DNA from 3 places in the Lysinibacillus sp. UGB7 genome. Region 1 is predicted to be linked to each of the others. Evidence: riboswitches for the same ligand, from Rfam matches in the RefSeq annotation. Region 1 holds a riboswitch; each other region holds the start of a gene.
The links. Region 1 has a riboswitch for thiamine pyrophosphate ahead of thiT (energy-coupled thiamine transporter ThiT). Riboswitches for the same ligand answer to the same signal wherever they lie in the genome.
Positions count from the first base shown of each region.

Region 2: it holds a riboswitch for thiamine pyrophosphate, as region 1 does, so the genes downstream of both, thiM (hydroxyethylthiazole kinase) here and thiT (energy-coupled thiamine transporter ThiT) in region 1, are expected to answer to the same signal.
Region 3: it holds a riboswitch for thiamine pyrophosphate, as region 1 does, so the genes downstream of both, thiC (phosphomethylpyrimidine synthase ThiC) here and thiT (energy-coupled thiamine transporter ThiT) in region 1, are expected to answer to the same signal.

Region 1 covers NZ_JBMGUV010000026.1:50,033-53,210, forward strand. The annotation lists gene ACOMCU_RS20155 (hypothetical protein) at 1-219, shown strand, start outside; gene map (type I methionyl aminopeptidase) at 256-1,017, opposite strand; gene thiT (energy-coupled thiamine transporter ThiT) at 1,144-1,704, opposite strand; TPP riboswitch at 2,093-2,200, opposite strand; gene ACOMCU_RS20170 (DUF4870 domain-containing protein) at 2,327-2,659, shown strand; gene ACOMCU_RS20175 (hypothetical protein) at 2,842-2,964, shown strand; gene ACOMCU_RS20180 (AAA family ATPase) at 3,007-3,178, opposite strand, start outside.
Region 2 covers NZ_JBMGUV010000018.1:75,488-78,665, forward strand. The annotation lists gene mbcS (acyl-CoA synthetase MbcS) at 1-1,297, opposite strand, end outside; TPP riboswitch at 1,488-1,586, shown strand; gene thiM (hydroxyethylthiazole kinase) at 1,675-2,430, shown strand; gene thiD (bifunctional hydroxymethylpyrimidine kinase/phosphomethylpyrimidine kinase) at 2,430-3,178, shown strand, end outside.
Region 3 covers NZ_JBMGUV010000055.1:4,541-7,718, reverse strand. The annotation lists gene thiC (phosphomethylpyrimidine synthase ThiC) at 1-1,594, opposite strand, end outside; TPP riboswitch at 1,740-1,854, opposite strand; gene ACOMCU_RS26790 (AEC family transporter) at 1,973-2,899, opposite strand.

The sequences.
Region 1 (3,178 bases):
GCAGTTATCTTACTGACTATAGGCGTTGCCATAGCGCTACATATTCGCTTTCATCACTTTGATATTGTCTATCCGAGCGTTTTTATCTGGGCCTATATAGGTATTGCATTACATAATGGCTTTGATGAATTACTCGTGACAACAGCAGCCTTGTTTTTATGTGGTGTGCTTCTTGTCGGTATACAATTTATTAAAAAAAATCCTGCCTACCAGAAATAACTTGGTAAGCAGGATTTTTTCGTATTTACTTTTTAACTAAATTGACTCTTCATCTAATGTTGTTAAAATGATTGGTTTGTCTTTTGTAACAATAATCGAATGCTCGATTTGGGCAACTAATGATTTGTCTGGTGTAACAAACGTCCAGCCATCACCAGCTTCGACGATATGCTCTGCTTTGGCTGAAATGAACGGTTCTACCGCTAACACCATTCCCTCTTTCATAATCGTTGAATCCCATGCATCGTAATAGTTTAAAATGTGATTGGGCTCATCATGCAAAGAACGGCCTAAACCGTGACCTGTTAAGTTCATGATGACTGTTAAATCGTTGGCATAAGCTTCACGCTCAACAGCTTTCCCAATTTGGTTTAATTTAGAGCCAGCTTTTACCTTTGTCATCGCACGATCAAAAGCACTTTTCGCTACGCGGCAGAGTTTTTCTTTATCTTCATAACCTTCTCCGACTACAAATGAAATACCAGTATCGGCAAAATAGCCATTTAGCGAACCGGACACATCGATATTAACAATATCGCCGTCTTTAATAACACGGCTTCCTGGTATACCGTGCGCTACTTCTTCATTCACACTAATACAAGTGTAACCAGGGAAATCATATTCTCCCTTTGGACCAGAAATAGCTCCTGCTTCCGCAAACATGCGACCTGCAATTTCATCTAATTCAAGTGTTGTCACACCTGGTTTGGTAGCAGCCTTCATTGCTTCACGAATTTCAGCACAGATACGACCGATTTTTTTAAAGGCTTCAATCTCTTCTTGCGTTTTTACAATCATTTTTAACGTCCCTTTCATCTAATATATACACTCTAATATATCACAACCACAATACAATAATGAACAATACGCGCCAATTAACTCAGAAAAGCCGCCTGCACTATAGAGGAACAGACGGCTTACTCTTTACGATTTTCGTTGCATTAATTGTGGTGCTGCTGTAAATAAAAGAACACCTGCGACTACTGTTAAAATTGTTGCAGGTAGCATATATGTGCCATTGTAAAGAATGGAATATATCCAAGCATTTTGCTCGCCAGCATACTCAGCGAAGAACACAGCTCCTGCAATCGTATGTGCTAAATAACGTAAAAAGCCTGCTAAGACGGTTCCAATGACAATATAAATAGCCATCTTCTTTTTGTTTAAATTTGTCGCTGCCTCAAGTACAGGTTTACGTACAAGCGCCGCTATACCTACTACCGTGAAGGCAACACCATAATCCAATAAACCTTGAAGCCAGTGTACAATATACGCACCGAACATTGTTTGCATAACGCCGATCAGTAAGCCCGTTGTCAATCCTGCAAAGAGACCCCAGCGAAATGCCATTAAAATAATGGGTATCATCACAAGACTAACTGAGCCACCCTGTGCCCATACTTTAAAAGAAACTTGATCGAGTACAAGACCCACCGCTGCGAAAATCGCAATCTCCACCAGCATTAATAGTCTTTTTTTGTCCATAATATTATTCTCTCCTTTGTTCCGATGTAGGATACAAGAGCAGGAATAGAAATCAGTTATTTAAATATGTGCTCAATCTGGCAATCTATTATGCTTCCACTTAATTGCGTTCGGATTGACAAGTGTTTAGTTCTGCAAGAAAGGGCGCCTTGATGTCGGTCATTTCGAAAAACACATCATCCTACAAATTTAGGCTAATTCCCTCAATTGATTCCTTGTCAAAATCCGTTACACTAACTGGAAGCTTGCTCTTCATACGGCTGGCATTGGAACAGCCTCCGAAAAAGAGCTACAATCATCTTCAGCCTGCTACCTATAGAGGAGAGGGCTTTCCAGATGAATGAAGATAAAAAAACGATGCCAGGACAGAGCCTCACATCGTAAAAGTGTCGGTTTCTATCCACATCCCTACGCAAGCTTTAACTTACAGGTTCGAAGAGTAAAGGCATTACGTGCCCAGTCTCAGCTGACATCATCAGCTCCCCTTGTGGTCGTTACATCTTAAATTTGCTTGAACATCCTCATTGTACGCAAACACTTTTGTGATTACAACCATTTCTTCATTAATTTTTTGAAACTTTCAAGATTCTCATGCGTAAATAAATAAAAAGGAGGGACTACTATGGAGAACCAAAAAATATTATCTGCATTTAGTTATCTCAGCATATTTTTCGCACCTTTTATTGTGCCGTTAATTGTTTATTTTGTGTCAAAAGAACATGAAGTGAAGCGCCATTCAATCCGAGCGCTTATCTCACACTTAATTCCATTTCTATTCGGTATCATTTTCTTTATCGTCTTCGTGTTTTCATCAATGTCAATGACTACGTTTGAACCTGACGTAAGCGATAATACATTCATCATCATTTGGTTTGCTGCCTTTGCGATTTACTTACTCGTATCTCTTGGAATTGTTATATGGAATATCGTTCAAGCTGTACGCGTTATCCGATAGTATTTATGTTTCATTCTCGGGTTAAAGGGAACTTAACCGTTGGGACTTTTTTTATCCCAACGGTTACTAGTTGAACCAATCGGGCACTTACGACGGCTTGATTTTCACGCATCAAATGATCATCTGAGCCCTCATCAGTGCAGGACAAACAGGTAGAAATAATAAAGGGGAGCTGGTATATCATGAAAGTATCTAAATTCGTAAAAACTGCTGTTAAATTAGCACCTATTGTGATTCCAATCGTCAAAAAAGTAGTTGCCGCTAAAAAAGGCACACTCCCTAATCCAACAACCCGTAGAAAATAAAGTAGAAGGCGTATCCTTGTTACAAAGGAAAACGCCTTCTCTCTATTTCACTTCAAATCGTGTTTTGCTATGTCCACTCAAGGTTTTTTCAACATGTAGAACAGCAGGCATGGAAGCCTTTAGTTCAGCTACATGCGAAATAACGCCAATCATACGACCTGATTCTTGTAGATCAATCAGTGTGTCAATCGCCTTATTCAGTGCTTCCTCATCA
Region 2 (3,178 bases), on a different contig from region 1:
CAAATGGCCCAATTGTGTAGCCTGAAGAAATAATTACGTCATCACCGCGTCCTTCAAACCAATAATAACCATCTTTATCTTTATATGCACGGTCTCCAGTGATATACCAATCACCTCGGAATTGTAAGCTTGTTCGTTCTGGATCTTTAAAATACTTTTTAAATAATGCCGGCGTTTCACGATGGACTGCTATATCACCAACGACACCTTCTGCAACTGGGTTGCCAAAATCATCAATAATAGCTACAGTATTTCCTGGCGTTGGTTTACCCATGGAGCCGACACGTGCTTCCATACCTACCATTGTCCCAACAAGTAATGTATTTTCAGTTTGACCATAGCCATCACGTACTTGTAATTTAAAGTTTTGCAAGAATATTTTCATAACCTCACTATTCAACGGTTCTCCTGCAGATACAGCTTGGCGAATTCCACTCAAATTAAAGTCATGTAAATTTTCAAGTGCCGCCATAAACCGATATTCTGTTGGCGTACAGCACAGCACGTTGATTTCAAATTTTTCAAGTAATGATAAATAAGTTGCTGCATTAAATTTCCCCTTGTATACAAAAGCTGTTGCACCACTTCCTAACGTTGCAAGGAATGGACTCCAAATCCATTTTTGCCATCCTGGTGCTGCAGTAGCCCATACAATATCATTTTCCTGAACACCTAACCAATTTGGTGCTGTTGTCCGTAAATGTGCGTACCCCCAGCTATGCGTATGAACAGCAGCCTTTGGATTACCTGTTGTACCACTTGTATAAGCAAGAAATGCAATATCAGTACTCTTCGTCGGCGTAGAGCTTGTATAAGTAGTTGGCTGATTCTCCATTTGTTCTAGCAGTGGTTGCCACGGAGCATGTGCACGACCTATGACAAACTGCTGTACGTCCTCTAAATTTGCTACCTCATCAAATTGCTCAATATACGGTTCATATGCAATAACAGCCTTTGCATCAGCATGTGTGATTCGATAGTCTATATCCTTTGCACGTAACATCTCAGAGCTTGGAATAATCGTCAAACCAGCCTTTAATGCTGCAATATAAACAATGTATGCCTCAACGGACCTCGGCACCATAACTAACAGTACATCTCCTTTTACTAATCCTTGAGATGTTAATACATGTGCTGCCTGATTTGCCTTTTCAAGTAGACTTTTATATGTAATATATTGTATTTCTTCGTTTTCGTTATAAACTATTAAAGCATTTTTAGTTGGATCCTGTGCATACTTTTCAAGTTCTTCTGCAATGTTATACCACTCTGGTGCGAGTAATTCTTGTCTTTTCATGGCATATGCCCCCTTCGCTATGCTCATTATAAAACTCATTTTTCATGATTTTCAATGGAAGGAGCCTTATTTTTAAAAAGTCATGACAACTATCATGCTTCTATATATGGCATCAGTCACTGCTTTTCCTATAATGAAAACTCGCTATTGTACACCGTGAAAAAGTATGGTACATTTTGGTCAACTAAAATCATGATTGCGGGGGGACTCATCCTGAGTTGAGAAGGTAAAACCTGACCCTTTGAACCTGTTAGTTAATACTGACGTAGGGAGCAATACATCTTGTTATTGATGAAAAGCTCTTTTCACGTGGATTCCTTGCACGAAAAAGAGTTTTTTTTGCATGCTTACGTCCATCCAAAAAAGGAGGACTTACAATGATTTTACAAACAATCCGTAAACAAAAGCCACTCATTCACTGTATAACCAATTATGTTGTGGCAAACTTTCAAGCAAATGGCTTATTGGCAATTGGTGCTTCTCCTGTAATGGCCGATGAAGTCGATGAAGTCGATGAAATGGTAAAGATTGCTTCTGCGCTATTATTAAATACTGGTACGATAAATAACCGTACTAGAGAATCTATGTTACGTGCTGGGAAAATGGCTAATACACTTGACATCCCGGTTGTTTTAGATCCCGTTGGTGCTGGGGCAACTACTTTTCGAAAAAAAACAGTCCATCAACTATTAGCCGAAGTTAAATTTGCTGTTATTCGTTGCAATATGGGCGAGCTTGCAGCTATTGCAAATGTGAGTTGGCAGCAAAAAGGCGTGGACAGTGGCAGCGGATCAATTTGCATTGAAGAGGAAGCAAAGCAATTAGCTCAACGCTATGATTGTATTGTTATTGTGACCGGTGAAAAAGATTTTATAACCGATGGGGAACAGATGCAATGGATTGTAGGTGGCCATTATCAAATGACAGAAGTCACAGGGACAGGCTGTCTATTAAGCGCCATCTGTGCCGCAGCTTATGTTGCACATAACGAGCCATTTACACAATTAGTAGGCACTTTATTGGCTTATAAAAAACTAGCTGAACAAGCTGCCTGCTCGACACAAAATATTGGTGATTTTCAAATAGCGGTCTTAAATGAGTTACATCATCTGTCAAAGGACGGTGAAAAGTAATGCGTATCGTGACTACAATTGCAGGCTCTGATAGCGGCGGTGGTGCAGGAATTCAAGCAGATTTAAAAACATTTCAAGAATTAAAGGTGTTTGGCACTTCAGTTATTACAGCATTAACTGCACAAAATACATTAGGTGTGTCAGGTGTTTTACCAATTGAAACAAGCTTTATTGAGAAACAATTTTATGCACTATTAGAGGATTTTCCGATTAGCGCTATCAAAACAGGAATGCTTTTTTCCGCTGATATTATTCAAGCAATCGCAAACATGATGACTAACTTAGATATCCCACTTATTATAGATCCTGTAATGATTGCCAAAGGTGGCGAAAGCTTATTGCAACGGGAGGCAATGCAGGCAATGCGATGTTATTTATTGCCATTAGCAACTGTTATTACGCCAAACATACCTGAAGCAGAAGTATTAACGGGAAGAAAAATCGATAATTTTACATCCATTAGCCAAGCTGCTCAAACACTTTTACAACTAGGCACACAATGTGTTGTCATTAAAGGTGGACATTTAGCTGACATAAATTTTTCGACTGATTATGTATTTTTTAAAGATGGTCGAACATTTTCCATGCAAACGACACGTATTGCAACGAAAAATACTCACGGCACGGGCTGCACATTCTCTGCTGCATTAACAGCTTTTATTGGATGTAAAGTACCTATAGATACAGCTATAGTTGAAGCAAAAAAATTTATTCAACTCGCCATTACACATGATTTATCTATTGGCAA
Region 3 (3,178 bases), on a different contig from region 1:
CTGGCAATGTTTCATCGTGGTATTCGACTGCTCGTTCAGGATCTAAAGATAAATTGAATTGATCTCGCCAACGGAACTCGAAACGTGCTTTTGATAGGGCATCATCCCGTACTTGCGCCCCTGGATGACCTTTTGCTAAATCAGCTGCATGTGCTGCAATTTTGTACGTAATGACCCCTACACGAACATCCTCACGATTTGGCAAACCTAGATGTTCTTTTGGTGTGACATAGCAAAGCATCGCCGTTCCGAACCAACCAATCATCGCTGCGCCAATAGCAGATGTAATATGATCATAGCCTGGTGCAATATCTGTCGTAAGTGGACCTAATGTATAAAAAGGTGCTTCCTTACATACTTCTAATTGTTTGTCCATATTTTCCTTAATCAGATGCATCGGCACGTGACCTGGCCCCTCAACCATGACTTGTACATCATGTTTCCAAGCAATCTGCGTCAGCTCCCCAAGTGTTTCAAGCTCTGCAAACTGCGCCTCATCATTGGCATCTGCAATAGAACCTGGACGTAAGCCATCCCCTAAAGAAAAAGCCACATCGTACGTCTTCATAATTTCGCAAATTTCTTCAAAATGACTATATAAGAAACTTTCTTCATGATGAAATAAACACCACTGCGCCATAATGGAACCACCACGCGAAACAATACCCGTGACACGATTGGCTGTTAAAGGCACATAACGCAGTAAGACCCCTGCATGTATTGTGAAATAATCAACCCCCTGCTCTGCCTGCTCGATTAATGTATCACGGTACACTTCCCACGTTAAATCCTCAGCAACACCATTTACCTTCTCTAGTGCTTGATAAATTGGCACAGTTCCCACAGGTACCGCAGCATTACGAATAATCCATTCACGTGTCGTATGAATATGCTTCCCTGTAGATAAATCCATAATATTATCTGCACCCCAACGTGTTGCCCATGTCATTTTTTCTACTTCCTCAGCGATGGATGAAGATACAGCCGAATTACCGATATTTGCATTAATCTTCACATGAAAGTTACGGCCAATAATCATTGGCTCTGCCTCTGGATGATTAATGTTGGACGGCATAATTGCACGACCAGCAGCAATTTCAGCACGAACAAATTCAGGATCTAAATTTTCGCGAATTGCTACAAACTCCATTTCGGGTGTAATCATGCCCTTTCTTGCGTAATGAAGCTGCGTCACATTACGTCCTTTTTTTGCTCGCAGAGGTTTTCGATCAAGTCCAAGAAAGACATTTTCTTTCATACGAGGATCAGCTACATTGCGGAAGCCATTATCCTCTGGCTTTATCTTACGACCCTCGTATTCTTCTACATCCCCACGTTCCCTTATCCAACCGCTTCTTAAAGCAGGCAAACCTTTTGTAATGTCTACTTTGTAAGTAGGGTCTGTATACAGGCCACTTGTATCATAAACACGCACTGGTGCATTTTCTTCTTCTCCAAAGTTTCCAGTCGTTGGACTTAACTGAATTTCACGCATTGGCACTAAAATATCTGGCCGTGAGCCTTCTACATACACCTTTTTGCTTCCATCAAAACTGGACATAATCGTAATGTTTTTTTCGCTAACTGTTGTCATAAACTACTTCGCTCCCTTTTACATATTGTTATGAAAGGACCATCTAGCTCACCCCAACAACTTGCTACATAAGAAAAGCCGAATCCAAAAAATATTGGATCCGGCTGTGAATGTAAGGGTTTCATTTATCACAAAGTGCAAGTACTGTGATAATCATTAACTTTCCCACGCTGGTATGAGCCAGATCAGGTCCAAAGGGTCAAGAAACCTCAAAGCGTTTCCCTCTCAGCCTGACTCATCAGACTCCCCTAGTTAAAGCTATTCAATTTGATGTTAGTGTAGCAGATATTGCTAATAGATGGAAGCCATATGTTAAAACCATGATGACAATATTTGAAGTACAATTTGTAATGGCCGATATTTCTACAGCAAGTAAAATTACGTAAAAAGTAATTCTGCAACGTAAATAACTATGGTCACTGTGATACAACTAACTATGGTTGAAAATAACACTGTTTGTGCAGCAGTTGCCGATTCAACATCGTATTCTAAAGCAAGGCTTGAGCTATTGCGTGATGTTGGAAAAGCACTAGCTATAAAGAGTGACTGAGCCACAACACCGTCTAGGCCAAGCGCAAAAATAATGACAAGCGCCACAGCTGGGCCAATAATCAATCGTGTAAAGCAACTGACAAAAACAGTTTTATTAAACATCGACTTGATTTCAAGCTGGGATAGTTGTGCGCCAAGCGTAATGAGTGCAACAGCGATAAAACCATCTGCTACATGGTCGATTGGAATTCGAATAAACTGCGGAATACTGATGTCGAAGTAATTCATTGTTACACCTATAATAAGCGCATGAATAATAGGCATTTTCAAAAAATCTTTCAGGATAGCCATCCCGGATTTTGTCGAGGAAATAAGATTATACAAACCATATGTATAAGTCGTCATATTTTGAAAAATAACGAGGATGACTTGAATAGCCACGCCAATAGGTTGGGCCGCGAATATCATTTGGGCCACCGGTATCCCGTAGTTACCTGAGTTAATGAGCACAACACTATTTTTAAATACCGCAGTCTCTGTTTTCGCTAAACCTAGCCCCTTTGCTAAAAAATGACTGAGCGCCATTTGACTCCCAATAAAAAGTACGATAAATAGCACCACCTGTCCTAGTACCGCTGGCTCCACACTCGTTTCATATAAATTTACAAAAACCGCAGCAGGCATAAAGCAATAGGTAATAAGATGGGATAATGCCTTTAAATTAAATCTAAATTTCTTCTGCAACATGGCCCCAAGTACAAGCAGCACCAAAATAGGGGCAACAATCTGAAAAAAAATCATGCCGAGATACATATGTAGTAGTCCCCCCTTCCATCTCTTTCTATAGTAGAACTATCCGCCTGCCTGGTCAATGTGCCTCAACTAACCTGAAAAGAGCATTTTTAATGGATTGCTCATAATAATTTTTCATTCTAAAAAAATCTGCTAGACTTCAACACGGAAAGTAATTTTAGGCAAGCCCCTGTCAAAGAGGCTTGCTATTTACCCGCAGAAAGCAACAGATTTTTGTTTTTCATGCTATGCTATTCTGATTGAAGAAAGAATTTAAACCACCTTGAGCAAAATCCTTTA